One region of the Hathewaya histolytica genome, then DNA from elsewhere that is predicted to be linked to it. Evidence: riboswitches for the same ligand, from Rfam matches in the RefSeq annotation. Region 1 holds a riboswitch; each other region holds the start of a gene.

Region 1 (5,469 bases):
ATACATCTTTTATAGAAATATCTACTGAACCCATAGTTACAGTTATTAAAATAGAAAAAATCAAAATGATCATAAGTGCAATGGAAACACCTACATAAGCAGGTGTTCCCTTAAGTAAACCATTTTGTTCTCTATGTTTACCAATTTTTTTCATCCTTATTTACTCCCATATAGCTCAGGATATAAGCCCTTTGAAATTGTTTTTATACCATCTAGTGTTCTAATACCACTAGCATAAACTTCACTTAGCATTATAGGGTGAACTCTCTTAGACTTTACTCCTGAAATACTTGAAAGTGCAGTATTATCCATAATACTTTTTAATGCAGAATCTCTATCGATTTCTTTGCCATAGTAAACAGTAAAAATAACGTCGGGATTAAGCTTTATTAACTCTTCATTTCCTATAGTTCCATTTGATTTCGCTACCAAGTCTGCTCCAACTTGTTTTGCTATATCTCCACCTATACTATCTTCTCCATAGATTCTGTATACGCCTTCCTTCTCCACTTCAAGGATTACTGCTTTTACAGCTTTTTTTCCTTTAACAAAGTTTTTAGATTTTTCAATTTCATCTTTCATTGTGTTAACCATCTTATTCGCTTTATCTTCCACATTAAAAATTTTACCTACGTTTAGAATATCATCGTACTCATTTTGTAGTGTATTTTGTTTAATAACACCACTATTTTGAGCCATATATGTATTTGTACCTCTCTCATGCCAAAAGCCTACATCACCAAGTTTTTTATCGCCAAATAAAGAATACCAGCTTAATATAAAGTCAGGTTGCAATCCGATTACTTCTTCCTTTGTTGGCACTTTTTCATAATATTTCACCTTACTAAAAGCATCCTTATATTCAACTTTAACATCATGATCTAATCCAGCTGCCCCAACAATTTTATCTTGTAATCCTAATGCTAATAATGTTTCTATTGAGTTTTGATAAACTGCAACAACCTTTTCCGGTGACTTTTGGAATGTAACTTTAACAGGCTTCTTAGCATAATCATATGTTGTAATTGTAACAGGATAATGTGACGATTGTTTATTACTATCCTCTACCTTTGTTTCTGTTTTAGGTTTAGTTGCTGTATCTTTACCACTACATCCAGTTACTCCTATTGCAATTAATGCTGCCAAAACTATACTTATCGTCTTTTTCATTTAAATTTCTCCCCTTTGTAAATTTACTAATATTCTTAGTGAGTACCTTCTATTACCTCTATATGATACTTTTCAAATATTGATTTTATTTCTTTGAGCCTTTCAACTTCACATTTAACAATACAAACACCTAAGTGAAGTTTTTGAACACCTTCTGATTCTAATTTTTTAGCTATATTGATTAAATTTTCATCAGATTTATTAGAACATGCTTCACAGGTAAAAAAAGATACAAGTTCTAACTGTTGATTTTTATACCTACTGAAGGTTTTATCTCTGTTATTGAAAGCTCTAAAGCATCCCATGGTTGTACATATTCCATTAATTCTTTCACATACACCAATAGCTATTTTCATATTTCACCTCTTGAAAACAAATTATCCCTATAAAATAATAATCCCTTAACACAAAGTTAAGGGTTCACATATCAAAAAAATTCTAAGACATTACACCCCCTATCGCTCGTAGAGTTGCTCTCAAATTAAAAACAGGCAGGTATTCTGGCTCAAGTATCAACATTCCTACAGCCTTCCCAGTTTCCCAGTGGCATAATTGCAGGAACTCTTCTATTACAGCGGCGGGACCGCGTGGGATTCTAACCCACTTCCCATTTAATTAATAGATATTAATATCTATTAAACCTATTCTCTATATATTCAATTTTACAAAATCATTTTAACATATAATAATCAGATTAATCAAATATTTTTCAACATTATATTACAAAAATTATTATATAAACTTATTTACTTGTATTTTTTATAAAATTATTATAGTGTAATTATAATTTTTATTTTCTTTATAAACCATAAAATGTATACATAAGATGTCACTAGCACAATAAAAAATTGGCATATAAAAATAAGCTATCCACAAAAGAAATAGATTAAGTTTTAATAGGCATTTTATTTTTATTCTTATCAAGATAAGTTTTTAAATCCTCAATCCTTGCAAATATTTTGTATGACTTTCTAGACAATCTTGTAAATGCAATAATGGCGTACTACGATTTTCTTCACTATAAAATTCTTTACATATATCCACACCTATCTCCCCTTCAAATTGGAATTTTGGAGTTTCATATCTTCCCATTCATTTTCACTTATCCTTGTTCCCTCAGGAACTTGTTCTAAGCACTGATTTTTCTCTTGATAAATATCAATATATTTATTTTCTGCTGATGCTAAGCGTTGCATATCTTTATAGTAATTATCAAACTTGAACGGAACCTTTTCTAATATTTTTATAACTATTTCTTTTCCACTTTGCACTGCAGCCATTAGCTGTAAATTTGTATGATTTTCATTCATCAACTTAGTTATATGTCCCTCAGCGCTGAACATCCTCTGGTATATACTGGATGTGCGTCCTACATATACACATCTCATTTCTTCATCTTTCACAAAAATACCGTAAATACCTCTAACTGGATTATTAACATCTTTAATTGCTTCATCAAGAGTAATTTTTTTATGTTCATCTAACCATGCTAAACTTTTATTTTTATTTATCATTTTTTCTCCTTTCATTTTGCCCTGCAAATAGAATTTATAAGTTAATTAATAAAATACATACCCCTACAAATAAGCATGGGAATATTCCTATTAATATTCCTATTACTCCATGAACAAAATGATACTTTTTTTGATGATATTCTTTATTCATATGTTCAGTGCCAGGTAATCTTATTGCCTTAATATTAGCAAATAAAATCCAATCCATAAAGAAACAATCCCAAATATTAATTATAACCCAAATAAAAAAGCTTCCTAAGAAACCCTCTAAAAAGGTTTTTACCTGGGCTAAACCCATTAGAATAACAAGTACTATAAGGCTAAGTAAAAGAAATATTCCTTTCTTAATTATAGCTGTTTTACTTAATGGTTCTGATGGTATTCTTTCATGAGTTTTAAAATATTCTTCTTGAATATCTTTTGGATAATCATGAATCCACCAAACTGGGTTTTTACATAAAGGAATGAATATAACCAAATTAAAAATCATTGTTATAAGTACAGTTTCTATTAATAATATCCCAAAATTCATACTTAACCTCCAACCCAAATGACTAATTTAGAAAGCACAGATTTGTTCATAATGACTTTAAAAACAATCATTTTATTTTATCCTTTATCCAGCCCTTATCAACCCAATACTGATTATCTAGCTATAATCAATGCCATATATATAAAGATTAAAGTAATCTTTTGTATCATCTAATAATGGAGTATCAGCTTTTATTAATTAATTGCTTTTTTAAAAAATTATTTGTAAGTTAGTATACTCTTCTACTAAATAGTTAAATTCAGCTTTTGATTTTTCCATCACTACCATAATTACGTAATCATTATATCATAGAATGCTTTTACCACGTAATATAAAAAGCAAGAGTCCTATATTAAATCCTTGAACCTAAAGACCTAATGTAGATTTTTAACAAAACAAATGATTGATCACTTAATATATCTAACAGTTCAGATAACTTCCTTTTTGAGATTGTAATATATAAGTAAATTCAAAGACCATAAAATATACCCCCCGATTGTAATGCTTGAATATTAATTATAATGAAATTATAGTTTAAATTAAAAAAATAATTTTTTTCTGAAGTTTAAGAAGGATTATCCTAAACATTATAGAATATATTAAATATAAAAATAATGTAAAACTTTAAATAATAACTCTTATAATGGTACATAATGTATTTATATGGATTAAATTTTAATTTATAGATGCTATAAAACTATAAATTAAATTTAAAATATACTTTTGGAGGTATGTATTATGTTAAGAAGAAAAGTATCAACACTATTAATGACAGCTTTGATAACTACTTCATTTTTAAATTCCAAACCCGTATATGCAAATCCAGTAACTAAATCCAAGGATAATAACTTAAAAGAAGTACAACAAGTTACAAGCAAGAGTAATAAAAACAAAAATCAAAAAGTAACTATTATGTACTATTGCGACGCAGATAATAACTTGGAAGGAAGTCTATTAAATGATATCGAGGAAATGAAAACAGGATATAAGGATAGTCCTAATTTAAATTTAATTGCTCTTGTAGACAGATCCCCAAGATATAGCAGTGACGAAAAAGTTTTAGGTGAAGATTTTAGTGATACACGTCTTTATAAGATTGAACACAATAAGGCAAATAGATTAGACGGTAAAAATGAATTTCCAGAAATAAGTACTACTAGTAAATATGAAGCTAACATGGGGGATCCTGAAGTTCTTAAAAAATTTATTGATTATTGTAAATCTAATTATGAGGCTGATAAATATGTGCTTATAATGGCTAATCATGGTGGTGGTGCAAGGGAAAAATCAAATCCAAGATTAAATAGAGCAATTTGCTGGGATGATAGTAACCTTGATAAAAATGGTGAAGCAGACTGCCTTTATATGGGTGAAATTTCAGATCATTTAACAGAAAAACAATCAGTTGATTTACTTGCCTTTGATGCATGCCTTATGGGAACTGCAGAAGTAGCGTATCAGTATAGACCAGGTAATGGAGGATTTTCTGCCGATACTTTAGTTGCTTCAAGCCCAGTAGTTTGGGGTCCTGGATTCAAATATGATAAGATTTTCGATAGGATAAAAGCTGGTGGAGGAACTAATAATGAGGATGATTTAACTTTAGGTGGTAAAGAACAAAACTTTGATCCTGCAACCATTACCAATGAGCAATTAGGTGCATTATTTGTAGAAGAGCAAAGAGACTCAACACATGCCAATGGTCGCTATGATCAACACTTAAGCTTTTATGATTTAAAGAAAGCTGAATCAGTAAAAAGAGCCATAGATAATTTAGCTGTTAATCTAAGTAATGAAAACAAAAAATCTGAAATTGAAAAATTAAGAGGAAGTGGAATTCATACAGATTTAATGCATTACTTCGATGAATATTCTGAAGGAGAATGGGTTGAATATCCTTATTTTGACGTGTATGATTTATGTGAAAAAATAAATAAAAGTGAAAATTTTAGTAGTAAAACTAAAGATTTAGCTTCAAATGCTATGAATAAATTAAATGAAATGATAGTTTATTCTTTTGGAGACCCTAGTAATAATTTTAAAGAAGGAAAAAATGGATTGAGTATATTCTTACCTAATGGAGATAAAAAATATTCAACTTATTATACATCAACCAAGATACCTCATTGGACTATGCAAAGTTGGTATAATTCAATAGATACAGTTAAATATGGATTGAATCCTTACGGAAAATTAAGTTGGTGTAAAGATGGACAAGATCCTGAAATAAATAAAGTTGGAAATTGGTTTGAA
Region 2 (5,469 bases), 1.4 Mb from region 1:
TATTTTGTTTTTCTTTTAAGAAATTAATCAAAGTGTTTTTTGTAGCTTCTACACCTTTAAAGTTTTTATATTTTCCTAAAGCTGTTAGTACAATTCCTTCTACCTTAATTTCTTCATATCCAACAGCATCTTTATATTTATCACTGTCTACCATATCAAGTAAAGCTTTTATAGCAAATTCTCTATTATAATCAGCATTTGCCATATCTAAAGCCAAAATAGCATATGATAGAACATCCGCTTTATCCTTATCCATTTCGGAATTGTACAAAAATTGTCCTTTTTCTTTACCATTTAATATCTGTGTGCTTCTTAGCATGTCAACATAGTTTACATTCTCGTAATCTCTTGGATTTAACCCCGCACCTATTAAAGTTATAATAGTTCTTGATATATTAAATACTGAATTGTTGCTTGTATATTTATATATATTTTCTTTTATATGATTTTGGTCCATTCCAGCAATTCTTGCAGCTGGAGATGCTAAAAATTCATATGAATTATATACCTTAAAGTGTTCCTTTAAAAAGTTTATTTCTTTAGTTATTTCCTCTTTTTGTTTTTTTGTTAATCCTTCATTTCCTTTTACTACTAAAGTAAAACTCTCTTTTACCTCTGGCTTACTTTTAACCTTTGCTACTATATTTACCGTGCCTGGTTTTAATGTTGTAACATTACCTTTATTTATTGCGGCTATACTGGAATCAGAGCTTTCCCATATTATCTCTTCATCCTCTAATAATAATTTATTTAAATCGTATACTTGTCCTAATACTGTAAACTTATCTCCTTCTACTACAGAAGTCTTAACATTAGAAAGGATTATTCTCGCTGGAATAGAACTTTCTATATATTTTATTTCTTTATAAGCTGAATTTTTAAATTTTAAATCTGTTAAAGCAAGCAACACTTCTTTTGCTGTAATTTGTGCGGAAAGATCTTTTTTGCTTTTATCTGATACTAGTGCATCTAAAAGACTTTTTCCATCCTTTATCCAAGAATCTCCTAATGGATTTTCTCCTATAGCAATAAGTCCTTGTACAGTTCTTGATGTTACAATGGTGCTATCATCTTCTGAATAAGCTGTTTTACTTCTAATAAACCCAGTATTGCTTTGTAATGACTTTAGATAATTTTTAATTCCTTCAATAGCCTCACTTACACCCTTTATGTCTTTATGATTTGAAAGTGCAACTAAAGCTAAGGCTGATGTTCCAGTATCTTCTCTAAATTCATTAGTCCACTCATCTTCAAAATCATCATATTCTTCAATACTTTCGCCAAGTTTTAATTTGTTTCCTTCCTTTTCAGAAAGACTTAAAAGCTGAGTTATAGCTTTTTGTTTATTGTAATTTTCTCCTACCATATCTAGTGCTAATATCATAAAAGTTAGTTTTTCAGGATTATTAACCTTATACATTTCTTCTTGTAATTTAATTATTTCGCTAACATAATTCTTATCATTAAAATCTCTTGGATTCTTTCCTGATGCTAATATTCCGATTATATTTCTAGCATAATTATATATATCTCCACCCGGAAATAAATTTAAATTATTTGCAATGTCTGATGTTAAACTCCCTGCTCTTCTTAAAGCTAAAGCAGTTATATAATCATAATTAAATGCAGAACCAAGATTTTTATCTAAACGTTGTCTTGATGCTTTAATTCCATCTTCTATAAGAGCTTCTTCATTTCCTTTGGCACTTACATTTAAAAAGCTAATACTGTTGAATACAGTAAGACACATCATGATTAAGGCTAGAAATAAAGCTGTTCTTTTAGTTCTTTTTACATTACTCATATATATCACCTTCTTATTTATATATATCATTTGTTTTTATATTTTCTATTCTATTTCGAAATTAGGTATTTTCACTTTTTCTGATCCTTGTAATTTTATAACACCCTTATAAGAACCTTTATCTAATTTTAAATTTAAATTATCAGAGCTAACTCCTAATTTAATATCATTTATATATTTAATTTCGTTATTATTATCAAAAAGAATAATTGTTACTTTTTCAAAGTTTTTATATCTACTAAATGTAATTGTTCCACCATTTGTTGTGTTCAGTTTTCCCATTACATCCTTAACTTTTATATCTATTATTTCTTCCTTTTCCTCTTTATCTTCCTTATCTTTATCGTTTGGTTTGTTATCCTCACCTTTATTGTTATCTTTAGGTAAGTCTACTGAAGGTCTTAAGTTTACATAGCTGTTTATATTGTCTTTTTTAAAGCTTAGGGCTATTAATGCTTGCTCAGTAGCTATTTTATTACCCTTCTTATCAGATTTATTATGTTTAAAGCTTCCATCTTCAACTTTATAAGTTAAAATCTCATCTAAAATATTTTGATTATTTATAGTGTAAGCACTTAAATCATCACCTGATGCAACAATAGCCATAACTATTTGTGCAAGGCTCTCTAAATTTTGGCTATTTTTATCTTTATTCATTTTTTCAAGTGAAACTTTTAAATGCTCCAATGCTTTTTTTACTATTGGATGATTTTTATCATTTCCACCCATAGTTAAAGAATATACTGTCATAGCAGTAATATCTGGAAGATTATCACTTTTCCTAATTCCACTAAATAATGCAAATCCCCCATCTGATTTTTGCTCCTTAGCTAAGTATTGGATTGCTTCTTCCTTTTTATAGCTTTCACCTAAAATATCAAGTACCATCATGCCCCATACCTGTGCATTTATTGATTCATCTTTTGCCTCTACCATATTCTTTATCTTAGAAACTAAATTTGTACCTTTAAAGTTATATGGATTACCATCCTGAGATAATACTGCTAATGCTGATCTTGAGTAGTTTAAAAGCCCGTAATCGTCACCTTCATCTTTTATTTCTTTTTCTATATATTCTAGTAACTTTTCTTTCTTGTCTTTTAATTCTTGTGAAGATTTATTTTGGCCAGCCACTTTTAAAGCTATTACATCCCAATTACTTAGATCATTATTAGTTTTTAAATAATCTGATGACTTGCTGATTATTTTTATAATGTCTTTATCCTGAACTTTAGGAGTAATTTTCTTATTTTCTGTTATATTGTTTGAATCCTTGGTTGAATCTTTATTTGGTTCTTTGTTTCCTGACCCTTGACCATTGTTATTAATATTATCTTTCTGAATATCTTCATCTTTGTTATTATTCCTGTTATCCTCTTGGTCTTTAATGTTATTTGATATATCTTTATCCTTATCTATAATTTGCCCACTTTTATTTCCAACAACTTTGTTGTTGCCCATATTATTATTATATACATCCCTATTACTTGTAGATGAATTTCCATTCCCTGAATTACCTTGTGATGTATTATTTTTAGAAATTAATGAACTTCCATCATTTATACTGTTATTATCTGAAGAACTTGTACCATTATCAATATCGGCATTTTTATTATTTGAAGTATCATTGTCGCTGTCACTTTCCTTCTTATCTTCTTTTATGATACTTTCTTTAAGCTTGTCCTGCTCTTTCTTGCTATTTTTATTATAAAGGTAGTCTTGTGATAATTTATCCTTCTTACTAACCTTTTTCTCATTTATAGAAGTAAACTTATACACTGAGTAAATACTACCTATTGCTATTAAAAAAGCCAAAACTATACCTACGTACTTCTTTTTCATACTCTTCCTCCTCTTTTGTTTAACATTTTATTTAGAAATAAAAAATCTCAACCTATAGAGGTTGAGATTTATTTAAATTGCACATTTACATAACTACACATAAGTATATAAAATATACACTTGTTAAATATGTATGAAAAATCTATAAATGTAGCACTTCCCCTCCCTCCGAAGGTTTGCTAAAAATTTTAGGCAGGTCTCCTGACTCAAGTATCTTCCCACACCCTGCCTTCCCGTTTTCACAGTGGCTTTATTAGGGTTGGTCAACTTTTACAGTAGCGGGGGCTGTAGTGGCATCTAACCACTTTCCCTATTAATCTTAATAGAACCTAAAATCATAACTTGTTAAGTTTTTGTATCTTTTATAAGTATATCACCAGCTTTATTGATAATCAATAGTAATTAAAAATATCTATCTATTGGAAATTTTGCTAAAAAATAGAAACAGCCCTTGATTTAGTAAATTATCATTACCTAATTCATTATGAACTGTCCCTATTCTTTGAAAATTATTTTTAAATCTATACTTGTATCAATACCTATGTTTAAATATACTTTTTTTAAAATTAGTATCTGAATATTTATCTTTTTACAAATTTACCGCCTTTAATTATAAACTTCATATTATCTAAATTTATATTAGTTATATCTTCTAAAGGATTCTTAGTTAAAACCACTACATCGGCTTTCTTACCTTTTTCTAAAGTACCAGTAATATCATCAACTTTCAGTACCTCTGCCCCTGATTTTGTAGCAGCTACTATGGTTTCCATAGGAGAAAGTCCCGCATCATGAACTGCATACATCTCTTTCAAACTATACTCTCCATAAGGAGTTAGTTTACTACAAAAGGAGTCCGATCCTACTGCTATCCTAACCCCTGTATCCTTTGCAGCTTGAAAGTTAGCTATAGTACGATTTAACTCTTTTTCAGCTAATGTTTCTCCGGGAAAAATATCTAGAATTGATCTATATGGTGGTTCATATTCTGTAAACCATTCATAGAAAAACTTCATTGTAGGAACTAAACTTATATCTTTTTGTACCATCATATTTAAACACTCTTCATCAAGTTCTTGTCCATGTTCTATACTATGAACTCCCGCTTTTATACAAGCCCTAGCGCCTTCCAAACTTTCGCAATGAGCTCTCACAGGAAGCCCGACATAATTCGCCTCTTCAACTACCACTTCTATCTCCTCATAACTATAGTGCTGATGCCTTTTATCATCTAACCTCCAAACACCACCACCAGTAGCCCATATTTTAATAGCATCTGGTTCAGTTCTTAAAATAGAACGTACTACCTTTCGAAGCTCTTCTCTTCCATCAGCGCAAATAGCCCATGGATGAGATTTTTGAACATAATCTAGAGGAAGACCATGTGTATCTCCATGACCACATGTTCTAGATAATCCAAGACCACAAGTTACAATCCTCGGTCCTTTTACTATACCCTCATTTATCATATTCCTCAAATATGTACCATTTCGAGATATATCTCCGGTAGTAGTGAACCCATGATTAAGACATGTTTCTGCTTGCGCAACAGCTACAATAGATTTTTGTATAACGTGCTCCAATATCCATGATAAATCAGATGCATTTAATGCACCACCAAAGTGAACATGAGTATCGATAAGTCCAGGAATGACAGTCATACCAGTGGTATCTATGGTATCATAATCTTCAGGTATATTAATATTCTCCATTTCACCCACATATGCGATTTCATCTCCATTTACCATTAATAACGAATTCTCAATAGGCATACCCCCTTATTCCATCAATTAATATACCACCCTTTAAAGCTAATTTTGATG
Region 3 (5,469 bases), 830 kb from region 1:
TTTTAACTGAAGAAGACTTTGAAGCATATGTAGGGCAAAATAATAACTTTGACTTAGAAACTAAGTTAAAGGAAGTCATAGGACTTGAAGAGGTTAAGAATTTTATAAGAAGTCTTCAGGCTCAGCTTAAGATAAAAAATCAAAGGAAAGCTTTAGGACTTCCTTCAGATCAATCTCAAACTCTCCATATGATATTTAAAGGTAATCCTGGTACAGGGAAAACTACTATCGCTCGAATTATAGGAGAAGTACTTTATAACCTTGGAGTTTTAAATAGTAAGAAATTTATTGAAACAGATAGAAGTGGATTAGTTGCTGGATATGTTGGACAAACTGCTATAAAGACTAAAGAAAAGATTGATTCTGCACTAGGTGGAATTTTATTTATTGATGAAGCCTATGCACTAGCTCAAGATGCAGAAAGTAGTAATGGTTTCGGTAGAGAAGCTATAGATACACTAGTTAAAGGTATGGATGATAACCGTGAAAATCTTTTGGTTATACTTGCAGGATATAGTGAAGATATGGATAGATTCTTGGAGGTAAATTCAGGACTAAAATCACGATTTGCTAATGTAATAGAATTTAAAGATTATTCGGTAGAAGATCTTTTAAATATTACTGACAATATATTTAAAGAAAAAGGCTATGTTATTACTGAAGGTGCAAGAGTGAAGATGAGGAGTATATTTGAGCAAGCTTCAAAAGTTCAGGACTTTGGTAATGGAAGATATGTAAGAAACTTATTTGAAAAGACTGTTCGAAATCAAGCTGTGAGACTTGGAAATATAGAACACCTAACTAAGGAACATCTAGTTACAATCGAAGAAGAAGATGTTTTAGAAGTTAGTTTATAGGGGAGGGTGACAACATGGATAAACTTTTAAAAGCTATAAGTAATTTAATAGCAATTATTTACGGGGTACTTTATATACCTATTATTTTAATGATATTAATTTTTGCACCAATTAAGGGTATAGCAGATGGAGTTAAAATAATTCAAACAGGGTATACAGTAACAAACGACTATATTTCTTTAATTATAGCAATTTTAATATTAACTTATATTTCACTTAGATTTAGAAATTTAAGAAAGATGTATGTTATGTTTCCTTCTTTATTTGAAACAATTAAATTTTTAACAATAACTAATTTATTTGTAGCCCTTGGAGTAGAGGTGCTAAATTGGAGTTATATTACTTTAAATACTGGTAGACATAGGTTTGGAATAATAATATTTATAATTTCTTTAATACTTTGGAGAGTATTTATATCTGTTTATTATTCTAAAAATCCTATTGCAGACTTTATGCTAAGGGATGAAGAGAAAATGCAAAATTACAGCGAAGGGGTTTAGCTGGAAAGGAGATCATAATATGAAAAAGTTTAGAGAAGAAGAATTATCTGAAGAAATTGGAGTTTTTAGTGAACATGAAAGAACTAATATAATAGATGAAGCTGAAAAGAATATTAATGAAGAGAATTCATACAAAAGATTTGAAGAAAATGAAGAAAAAGATGCTTTTATAACTCCTTCTATGAAAAATTTTAGAAAGGTGATAGGTGTACTATTCTTACTTTTTATGGTTTATTTTGGGGCTTTAGCAAATAAAGTAGGTACTGCAAATTATAAAACAAATCTTGTATCAGGAAAGACTGAGAATGTTAAGGTTGGAGATATGCTAAGCAAAGAAACACTTAAGCTAGAACCAAAAGACTTTTCAATAGAATCAGCCACGGGATATGGAAAAATAGAGCTTTCTATATGGAATTTTTCATCTAAAGAAGATGGAGATTATGTTCAAGTTTTTGTAGATGGATCCCCCCATACTGAACCTTTTGCAATTAGGCATAAGGCTGTAAAGATTGGAGTACCTGATAAAGGAGTAATTCAAGTAAGAGGAATAAGAGATGGGAGCAATAATGGAATAACTTACGCAGTTTTCTTTAATAAAACAGGAGAAACTTATTTAAATACAGTTCCATTAAATGCATCAAATATCTATACTTTAAAAAATATAAAATAAAAACATAATTAAGAGAAAGTAATTATTCTTTACCTTCATAAATATTGACACCATCCTTTCAATAGTATAAACTTGTTATATAAATTTATTTATACGAAATTTATAGAAATTTAAAACTAAATAACATGTTTTAGGTGCCTTTATAGGTGAAAAGGGAATGTGGTTAAAGTCCACAGCAGCCCCCGCTACTGTAAATGAGGACAAACCTTGCAATGCCACTCATAAGATGAGGAAGGGTAAGGGGAGGAAGATTCATAAGTCAGGAGACCTGCCTAAAAGTTTTAGATTAGGAGCATTCGGAGGGAAATGCAAATCTAAGATATGAAATGTTAAATATTCTGTATATAAAAGGCATAGCATATTGAAAGATACTCTCGGCTCTAAAGGGCCGAGTTTTTTTATTTAATAAAACATATAATTTAAGGAGGGCTTTTCTTTGAAAAAGGCTATTTTAGTTGTAAGCTTTGGAACTAGTTATGAGGACACAAGAAAGTTGACTATTGAGGCTATTGAAAATAGGGTAAAAGAAACTTACGGTGATTATGAAGTGAGACGTGCTTTTACTTCTCATATTATAATTAGAAAACTTAAAAGAGTTTATGATATGCATGTGGACACTCCAGAGGAAGCATTAGAAAAGCTTAACAATGAAGGTTTTGAAGAAGTTATAGTCCAACCTCTTCATTTAATACCTGGTGTAGAATTTGATTATATTAAGAAAATATTAACTCATGGTTATAAAGATGCCTTTAAGAGAATAGAAATTGGAAGACCTCTAATATACTTTAAGGGTGAGGAAGAAGGCCATCCAGATGATTACACTCTTATGGTAGATGCCATAAAAGAGCAAATTAAAGATCATAAAAACATCCTTTTCATGGGTCACGGTACTGCTCATTATTCTAATGCAGTATACTCTTGTTTTCAATGTGTGCTTCATGATGAGGGCATAAGAAATGTTTATATTGCAAACGTAGAAGGCTATCCTTATATAAACACAGCTTTAGAGCGTATGAAGGTTGATGGGGTAAAGGAAGTTACTTTAATGCCATTTATGTTAGTTGCAGGAGATCATGCTCAAAATGATATGGCTGGTGATGATGAAGACTCTTACAAGTCAATTTTAGAAGCAGAGGGAATGAAGGTTAATATCTATATGCACGGTCTTGGTGAGAATAAAAAGATTCAAGACTTATACCTTCAACATTTAGATGATGCTATAGAAGGAAGATATAAAGAACTTGGAAAAAACCAAAAGGGAATGAAGTAAAGTATTTAATATAGAAAGTTAAATATAATTAATAAGGGAAAATAATTAAAGTGAGATAGAATTAAATCGGGAGATGAATTTCATATGGCAAGAATAATGTTTCAAGGTACTGGTTCTTCAGTTGGTAAGAGTATTTTAGTTACTGCTCTTTGTAGAATATTAAAACAGGATGGTTATAAAGTGGTTCCTTTTAAATCTCAAAATATGAGCCTTAATTCTTATATAACACTAGACGGTAAGGAAATGGGAAGAGCTCAGGTACTTCAAGCTTATGCTTGTGGTATGGAACCAGAGGCATTTATGAATCCTATTTTACTTAAACCTACAGGGGACAAAAATTGTCAGGTTATTGTAAATGGTAAAGTTCATTGTAATTGCACAGCCATGGAATATCATAAAATGAAACCTCAATTTAGCAAAATGCTAAAGGAACAGTTCGAGGAAATGGAAAAGGAATATGACGTAGTTGTAATGGAGGGTGCTGGTAGTCCTGCAGAAATTAATCTAAGAGATAATGACATTGTAAATATGGGTATGGCAGAACTTGTAGACGCACCAGTTCTTTTAATTGGTGATATAGATAAGGGTGGAGTATTTGCATCACTTGCTGGAACCATGGTTTTATTTAATGAAGAGGAGAAAAAAAGGGTTAAGGGAACTATTATAAACAAGTTTAGAGGAGATGTAGAAATTCTAAAACCAGGACTAACTATGCTTGAAGATATTATAAAAGTTCCTACTTTAGGTGTAGTTCCTTATTTCCGTTTGGCTCTAGAAGATGAAGATGGAGCAGTAAAATTAAATAAAAAGGTTACAGCACCTATTGATATTGCGGCTATTAGACTTCCTCATGTATCTAACTTTACAGATTTAGATGCTTTAAAAATAGAAGAGGATGTATCTGTTAGATTTGTAGAGGGACCAGAGGAATTTGGAGAACCAGACCTAGTTGTAATATTAGGTAGTAAAAACACCATAGAGGATTTAAATGTTATAAGAGAAAGTGGACTTGAACATAAGATTAAAGCTTACGGAGACAATGATGGTATGTTAATTGGAATCTGTGGCGGATATCAGATGTTAGGTAAAACTTTAAAGGACCCTTATCACACTGAATCTTCTATAGAAGAAATAGAAGGAATGGGACTTTTAGATATAGAAACAGTATTTGAAAAGGAAAAGGTAACTACAAGAGTTAAAGCATCTAATAAAGATTCTTATAGTTCTAACTCTATTTTTAATGGATTTAAGGGTGAAGTTTATGGCTATGAAATCCATATGGGAATTTGTAATTATGGAAAAGAAGCAACTCCACTATTTAATATCTATGAGAGGAATGGACTTAGCACAGAATGTGGTGATGGAGCTATAAATTCTAAGGGAAATATTATGGGAACTTATATCCATGGTATTTTTGATGGAGTTAGTTTTAGAGAAAATTTAGTAAACATTCTAAGAGTGAACAAAGGTATAGAGCCTAAAAAGTCTGAGATATATGAAAACATAAGAGAAAGAGAGCTAGATAAACTTGCAGATTTAGTTAGAAGCTCTTTAGATATGGACAAAGTATATGAAATTATAGAACAGAGTAAAAAATAAGGAAGTCGATAATATATGTTATATGCTTTAGATATTGTTCTTGCAGTTATTCTTGATTGGATTGTGGGAGATCCTTATGGATTTCCTCATCCTGTAATATACATAGGTAAACTTATATCCTATCTTCAAAAAAAAGGTAGGGCATTATGTAAAAGTAATAATGGGCTTAAAGCTTTTGGCGGACTTATTGTAATTATAGTAAGTACAGCTAGCTTTTTAATTCCTTTTATAATTCTTTATTTTACAAGGAATATATTATTGCTTCATCATATATTAAATATTTTAATTCTTTGGACTACTATTGCTTGTAAGTGTTTAAAAAATGAAGCAGTAAAGGTTTATGATGAACTTAGTAAAAATGATTTAAAAGAGGCTAGAGTTAAGCTTTCATATATAGTGGGAAGAGAAACTAAAGATCTTTCAGAGCATGAGGTTATAAGGGCAGATGTTGAAACTGTTGCTGAAAACACAGCAGATGGAGTTATTGCTCCTATATTTTATGCTATGATTGGTGGTCCTTATGGAGCAGCTTTTGCCATGATGTATAAGGGTATTAATACCATGGATTCTATG
Region 4 (5,469 bases), 1.2 Mb from region 1:
TCGTCCTCTCAGGGTTAGTCGGGACCTAAGCCCAGGCCGAAAGGCGTAGGCGATGGACAATCGGTTGATATTCCGATACCGCCAAACTTCGTTTGACAAATGGGGTGACGCAGAAGGATAGGATATGCACACTGTTGGAGTGTGTGTTCAAGCACTTAGGCAGGCTAAGCAGGCAAATCCGTTTAGTCAATGCTGAGGTGTTACGAGGAGCGATCTTTTTCGCGAAGTATCTGATTCCACGCTGCCAAGAAAAGCCTCTATGGAGAAGTTTGGCGCCCGTACCGCAAACCGACACAGGTAGATGAGGAGAGAATCCTAAGGCCGGCGGAAGAATTGTTGTTAAGGAACTCGGCAAATTGACCCCGTAACTTCGGGAGAAGGGGTGCCTAGCGAAAGCTAGGCCGCAGTGAATAGGCCCAGGCAACTGTTTAACAAAAACACAGGTCTCTGCTAAAGCGTAAGCTGATGTATAGGGGCTGACGCCTGCCCGGTGCTGGAAGGTTAAGGGGATCTGTAAGCGTAAGCGAAGCAGTGAACTTAAGCCCCAGTAAACGGCGGCCGTAACTATAACGGTCCTAAGGTAGCGAAATTCCTTGTCGGGTAAGTTCCGACCCGCACGAATGGCGTAATGATCTGGGCACTGTCTCAACAACAAATCCGGTGAAATTGTAGTGCAAGTGAAGATGCTTGCTACCCGCAGTTGGACGGAAAGACCCCGTAGAGCTTTACTGTAGCTTAGCATTGAATTTCGGTATTGTCTGTACAGGATAGGTGGGAGACTTGGAAATACCTTCGTCAGGGGGTATGGAGTCATCCTTGGGATACCACCCTGACAGTACTGGAATTCTAACGAAAGGCCATGAATCTGGTCGTCGGACATTGTTAGGTGGGCAGTTTGACTGGGGCGGTCGCCTCCGAAAGTGTAACGGAGGCGCCCAAAGGTTCCCTCAGCGCGGTCGGAAATCGCGCGTAGAGTGCAAAGGCAGAAGGGAGCCTGACTGCGACACATACAAGTGGAGCAGGGACGAAAGTCGGGCTTAGTGATCCGGTGGTACCTCGTGGGAGGGCCATCGCTTAACGGATAAAAGCTACCTCGGGGATAACAGGCTGATCTCCCCCAAGAGTCCACATCGACGGGGAGGTTTGGCACCTCGATGTCGGCTCGTCGCATCCTGGAGCTGAAGTCGGTTCCAAGGGTTGGGCTGTTCGCCCATTAAAGCGGCACGCGAGCTGGGTTCAGAACGTCGTGAGACAGTTCGGTCCCTATCCGCTGCGGGCGCAGGAAATTTGAGAGGAGCTGTCCTTAGTACGAGAGGACCGGGATGGACTGACCTCTGGTGCACCAGTTGTCACGCCAGTGGCACAGCTGGGTAGCTATGTCGGGAAGGGATAAACACTGAAAGCATCTAAGTGTGAAGCCCACCTCAAGATTAGATTTCCCATGACGAAAGTCAGTAAGACTCCTTGAAGAACACAAGGTTGATAGGTGAGAGGTGTAAGCATGGTAACATGTGTAGCTGACTCATACTAATAAGTCGAGGACTTGACCAATATAGTTTTCATTGTGCAATTTTGAGAGAACAGTTCTTATAAAGAACAATTCTTTTAAAGGTAACTCCTCAGCTAAGCTGATGAGTACTGATCTAAAACGAAATCGAAGATTTCTGTAAATCAGCATCCGGTGGTAATGGCGTAAAGGTAACACTCCTTCCCATACCGAACAGGCAAGTTAAGCTTTACAGCGCTGATGGTACTGCAGGGGAAGCCCTGTGGGAGAGTAAGACACTGCCGGGTAATATATGCGGGAATAGCTCAGTTGATAGAGCGCCACCTTGCCAAGGTGGAGGTCGCGGGTTTGAGCCCCGTTTCCCGCTCCAAAGAACACTTTTAAGTGTTCTTTTTTTATTTTTAAAGTTTAGTTTAACATATAGACTTTAACTTTCTTAATTATTTTATAAAGTGTATATGTTAGGTATATTAACTTTAATATGTTTTTTACATATAGGTTTTAAAATATTTTTCAAGTATCTAATTTTTTTAGAAATTTGTTTTTATTGCAGAAATAGATTCTATGTGGTAGTATAATAGATAGTAATAATATAATTAAATAATTTATAAGTTTAGGTTCTATATAGATTAATAGGGAAAGTGGTGTAATACCACTACAGCCCCCGCTACTGTAATAGAGGATGAAACTCAAAATGTCACTGTATTTTTTAAAATTACGGGAAGACCGAGGAGTAAGTTGATTCTTAAGTCAGGAGACCTACCTAGATGTTATAAGTAACCTTCGGAGGGAAGTGTAGTACTTATTATGAGTGATAGATATTTCTTTAAATGTACTTTTATTCCTTTTGCTCACGATTATGAAAGCGTATCTCCAACCAATTTAAGGTTAGGAGATTTTTTATTCTAATTTTTCAAGAAGGGGGACGTATATAGTTGCTTTTAATAGATAGGTATGCATATACAAACAGATTAAAAGATGTTAATCCCATGATAAAATTTATATTTTGTACTATTATGTTAATATTCACTTTGATGAATAAAAGAATATATGTATTTTTACTACAATTAATATTTTTATGTTTTTTTACTCTATACACTGTAAGAATTCCTTTTAAAAATTACCTTAAACTTTTAGCAATTCCATTAACATTTATAATAATTAGTATTATTACAGTTATCTTTTCTATAGGCACAAATAAAGATTTATTTTTCACTTATATAAAATTAAAAAATTATTACATAGGTATAACTTATATAGGAATTAGTCAAGGTATACTGTTATTTTTCAAGGCGATATGCAGTGTGGAAGTTACTTATTTGCTAGCTTTAACCATACCTATGGATCAATTAATAACCGTATTTAAAATTTTGAGATTACCGAAGGTATTCATAGAGATTACTGTTCTAATGTATAGATTTATATTTATTTTTTTAGAGGAGCTAAAGGAATTATATGTAGCTCAAAATTTAAAATTTGGATATAGAAATATAAAGGTATCGTATAAATCCACTGCTTTACTAATTAGAATATTATTTATAAGAGTAATAAAGAGATATGAGGAATTAAATATATCTTTAGAAACTAAGTTATATAACGGAGAGTTTTATATATAATTTAAATATGTAGGTGATATTATGCTTAAACTAGAAAATTTATGCTATACTTACGAAGATGATACAATTGCACTAAAAAATGTATCCATAGATCTTGAAAATGGTAGTATAATAGGTATCATAGGCGCTAACGGAGCAGGGAAGTCAACTTTGTTTTTGAATATGGTAGGAATATTAAAACCTACTTCAGGAAACGTCTATTTTAATGAAGAAAAATTAAAATATAGCAAATCTTTTTTATATAATTTTAGAAAAGATGTAGGATTAGTTTTCCAAGATCCTGATAAACAGATATTTTATTCCTCTGTTTATGATGATGTAGCTTTTGCGCTTAGAAATTTAGGTATGAAAGAAGATATTATAAAAGAAAGGGTGGATACTGCATTAAAAGAGGCTGGAGCTATAGAGTTCAAAGACAAGCCTGTTCATTTTCTAAGTTATGGACAAAAAAAGAGAGTTGCTATGGCCGGAATTCTTGCTATGGATTGTAAGGTTATTTTATTTGATGAACCTACAGCTGGTTTAGATCCTGAGATGACAAAGTCTGTTAAAGAACTTATTTTCTCACTTTCACAAAAAGGAAAGAGAATAGTTATAACAAGTCATAATATGGATTTAATTTATGAAGTTTGCGATTATGTGTATGTACTAAATAAAGGAACAGTTATAGGTGAGGGAAAAGTTTTAGATGTATTTAAAAGAGATGAACTTTTAAAAACAGCCAATTTAGATGAACCATGGCTTTTAAAAGTACATAAGTATATGAATCTTCCCTTATTCCAAGAAGAAAATGAACTTTATGAGTATTGGAGGAAGAATTATGAGGATAGCAGTAATAGGTGTTAACCATAATAATGCCCCTATTGAGATAAGAGAAAAGGTAGCTTTTTCTGATGCAAAAAAAATTGATGCAATTAATTATATCCTTGATATGGGGATTGAAGAGGTTATAATATTATCTACTTGTAATAGAAGTGAGATTTATATTGTATCACATGATATAAATAATAGTATTAAAGATGTTGAAAAATTCTATTGTGACTATTTCAAAGAAAATACTATAAAGAATTATCTTTTTGTAAAAAGAGATGAGGAATCAGTAAGGCATATTTATAATGTGACTGCAGGACTTGATTCTATAGTTATTGGTGAAGATCAGATATTAGGACAGGTTAAAGATGCATTACAAACTGCCATAGAAATAGGAAGTAGTAAAAAGATATTAAACAAACTATTTAGAGAAGCGATAACAGCATCAAAAGAAATAAAAAGTAACTTGGGAATATCAGATATACCAGTATCTACAAGTTATATTGCTATTAAAAATTTAAAAGAGAATCTAGGAAGTTTAAAAGATAAAAAAATACTTTTAATAGGAGCAGGAAAAATCAGTCTTTTAGCTCTAAAGTATTTTGAAGAGGAAGAAGTAGGAACAATTTATATAACTAATAGGACCATGGCAAAGGTAAAAGAGATATGCGATAATTGTAAAGGCTTACATATTGAAACCTTAGATTTTGCGGATAGATATAGAATTATAAATGAAGTTGACATTATATTTACAGCTACTTCAGCAACTCATACAATAATAAAGAAAGAGTCCATGCCAAAATTGTATAAGAATCTATATATAATTGATTTAGCTCTTCCAAGAGATGTTGAAGAAGATGTTGATAGTATGGATTTAGTTAATATATATGATATAGATGATCTTAAGAAACTTTCTGACGAGAATAAAAAAAAGAGAGAAGAGCTTTGTAATAAGGGAAAAGTAATCATAGAAAAAAGTATAGAAGAATTTTATCAGTGGATGAAGGGAATAAAATTCGATCCTATTATAAAATCATTGAATGATAGATGTAAAGAAATTGAAACTGATACTCTAGATTATATTAATAGAAAATTGGACTTAGATTGCAAGGAGAAAAAGATTATTGAGAAAATGATAAGGTCTTCTTTAAAAAGATTAATACGAGAGCCAATCAATAATTTGAAGGAACCTAATAAAGAAGAAAAAACAAGTGAATATATAGAAGTTATAAATGATTTGTTTAATTTTTAGATAAAACTAGGAGGTTTTTTCTTGTATTATCCATTAATGATAGAAATGAAAGATAAAAATGTATATATTATAGGTGGAGGAAAGGTAGCTATAAGGAAGGCAAGAAAGTTTTTAGAGTATGGAGCTAAAGTTATAGTTATAAGTCCAGAATTTATAGAAGAATTTTACACACTTAAAACTTCTGTAGGCAAAAATCTTAGTATCATAAGTGAAAATTATAACAAAGAACTTGTCAAAAATGCTTTTTTAGTAATAGGAGCTACAAATATAGATAAGGTAAATCA

Evidence for each region. A riboswitch is a leader RNA that binds a small molecule or an ion and turns the genes downstream of it on or off. The one in region 1 is predicted to bind cobalamin.
Region 2: linked by a shared signal. The riboswitch ahead of FGL08_RS01555 (prenyltransferase/squalene oxidase repeat-containing protein) and the one ahead of FGL08_RS08620 (CGGC domain-containing protein) in region 1 are both predicted to bind cobalamin.
Region 3: linked by a shared signal. The riboswitch ahead of FGL08_RS04375 (sirohydrochlorin cobaltochelatase) and the one ahead of FGL08_RS08620 (CGGC domain-containing protein) in region 1 are both predicted to bind cobalamin.
Region 4: linked by a shared signal. The riboswitch ahead of cbiQ (cobalt ECF transporter T component CbiQ) and the one ahead of FGL08_RS08620 (CGGC domain-containing protein) in region 1 are both predicted to bind cobalamin.

What each region holds. Positions count from the first base shown of each region.
Region 1 is NZ_LR590481.1:1,767,206-1,772,674, forward strand. Features, by position in the region: gene FGL08_RS08610 (FecCD family ABC transporter permease) at 1-154, opposite strand, end outside; gene FGL08_RS08615 (ABC transporter substrate-binding protein) at 157-1,170, opposite strand; gene FGL08_RS08620 (CGGC domain-containing protein) at 1,206-1,526, opposite strand; cobalamin riboswitch at 1,644-1,830, opposite strand; gene FGL08_RS08625 (hypothetical protein) at 2,217-2,699, opposite strand; gene FGL08_RS08630 (hypothetical protein) at 2,719-3,216, opposite strand; gene cloSI (clostripain) at 3,955-5,469, shown strand, end outside.
Region 2 is NZ_LR590481.1:318,041-323,509, reverse strand. Features, by position in the region: gene FGL08_RS01560 (Ig-like domain-containing protein) at 1-1,804, opposite strand, end outside; gene FGL08_RS01555 (prenyltransferase/squalene oxidase repeat-containing protein) at 1,850-3,646, opposite strand; cobalamin riboswitch at 3,821-3,994, opposite strand; gene FGL08_RS01550 (metal-dependent hydrolase family protein) at 4,228-5,418, opposite strand.
Region 3 is NZ_LR590481.1:939,944-945,412, forward strand. Features, by position in the region: gene FGL08_RS04360 (AAA family ATPase) at 1-857, shown strand, start outside; gene FGL08_RS04365 (hypothetical protein) at 872-1,357, shown strand; gene FGL08_RS04370 (hypothetical protein) at 1,377-2,027, shown strand; cobalamin riboswitch at 2,143-2,317, shown strand; gene FGL08_RS04375 (sirohydrochlorin cobaltochelatase) at 2,464-3,297, shown strand; gene FGL08_RS04380 (cobyric acid synthase) at 3,382-4,896, shown strand; gene cbiB (adenosylcobinamide-phosphate synthase CbiB) at 4,912-5,469, shown strand, end outside.
Region 4 is NZ_LR590481.1:602,210-607,678, forward strand. Features, by position in the region: rRNA gene FGL08_RS02745 (23S ribosomal RNA) at 1-1,551, shown strand, start outside; rRNA gene rrf (5S ribosomal RNA) at 1,678-1,794, shown strand; tRNA gene FGL08_RS02755 (tRNA-Gly) at 1,802-1,877, shown strand; cobalamin riboswitch at 2,107-2,288, shown strand; gene cbiQ (cobalt ECF transporter T component CbiQ) at 2,443-3,123, shown strand; gene FGL08_RS02765 (energy-coupling factor ABC transporter ATP-binding protein) at 3,145-3,969, shown strand; gene hemA (glutamyl-tRNA reductase) at 3,944-5,185, shown strand; gene FGL08_RS02775 (precorrin-2 dehydrogenase/sirohydrochlorin ferrochelatase family protein) at 5,207-5,469, shown strand, end outside.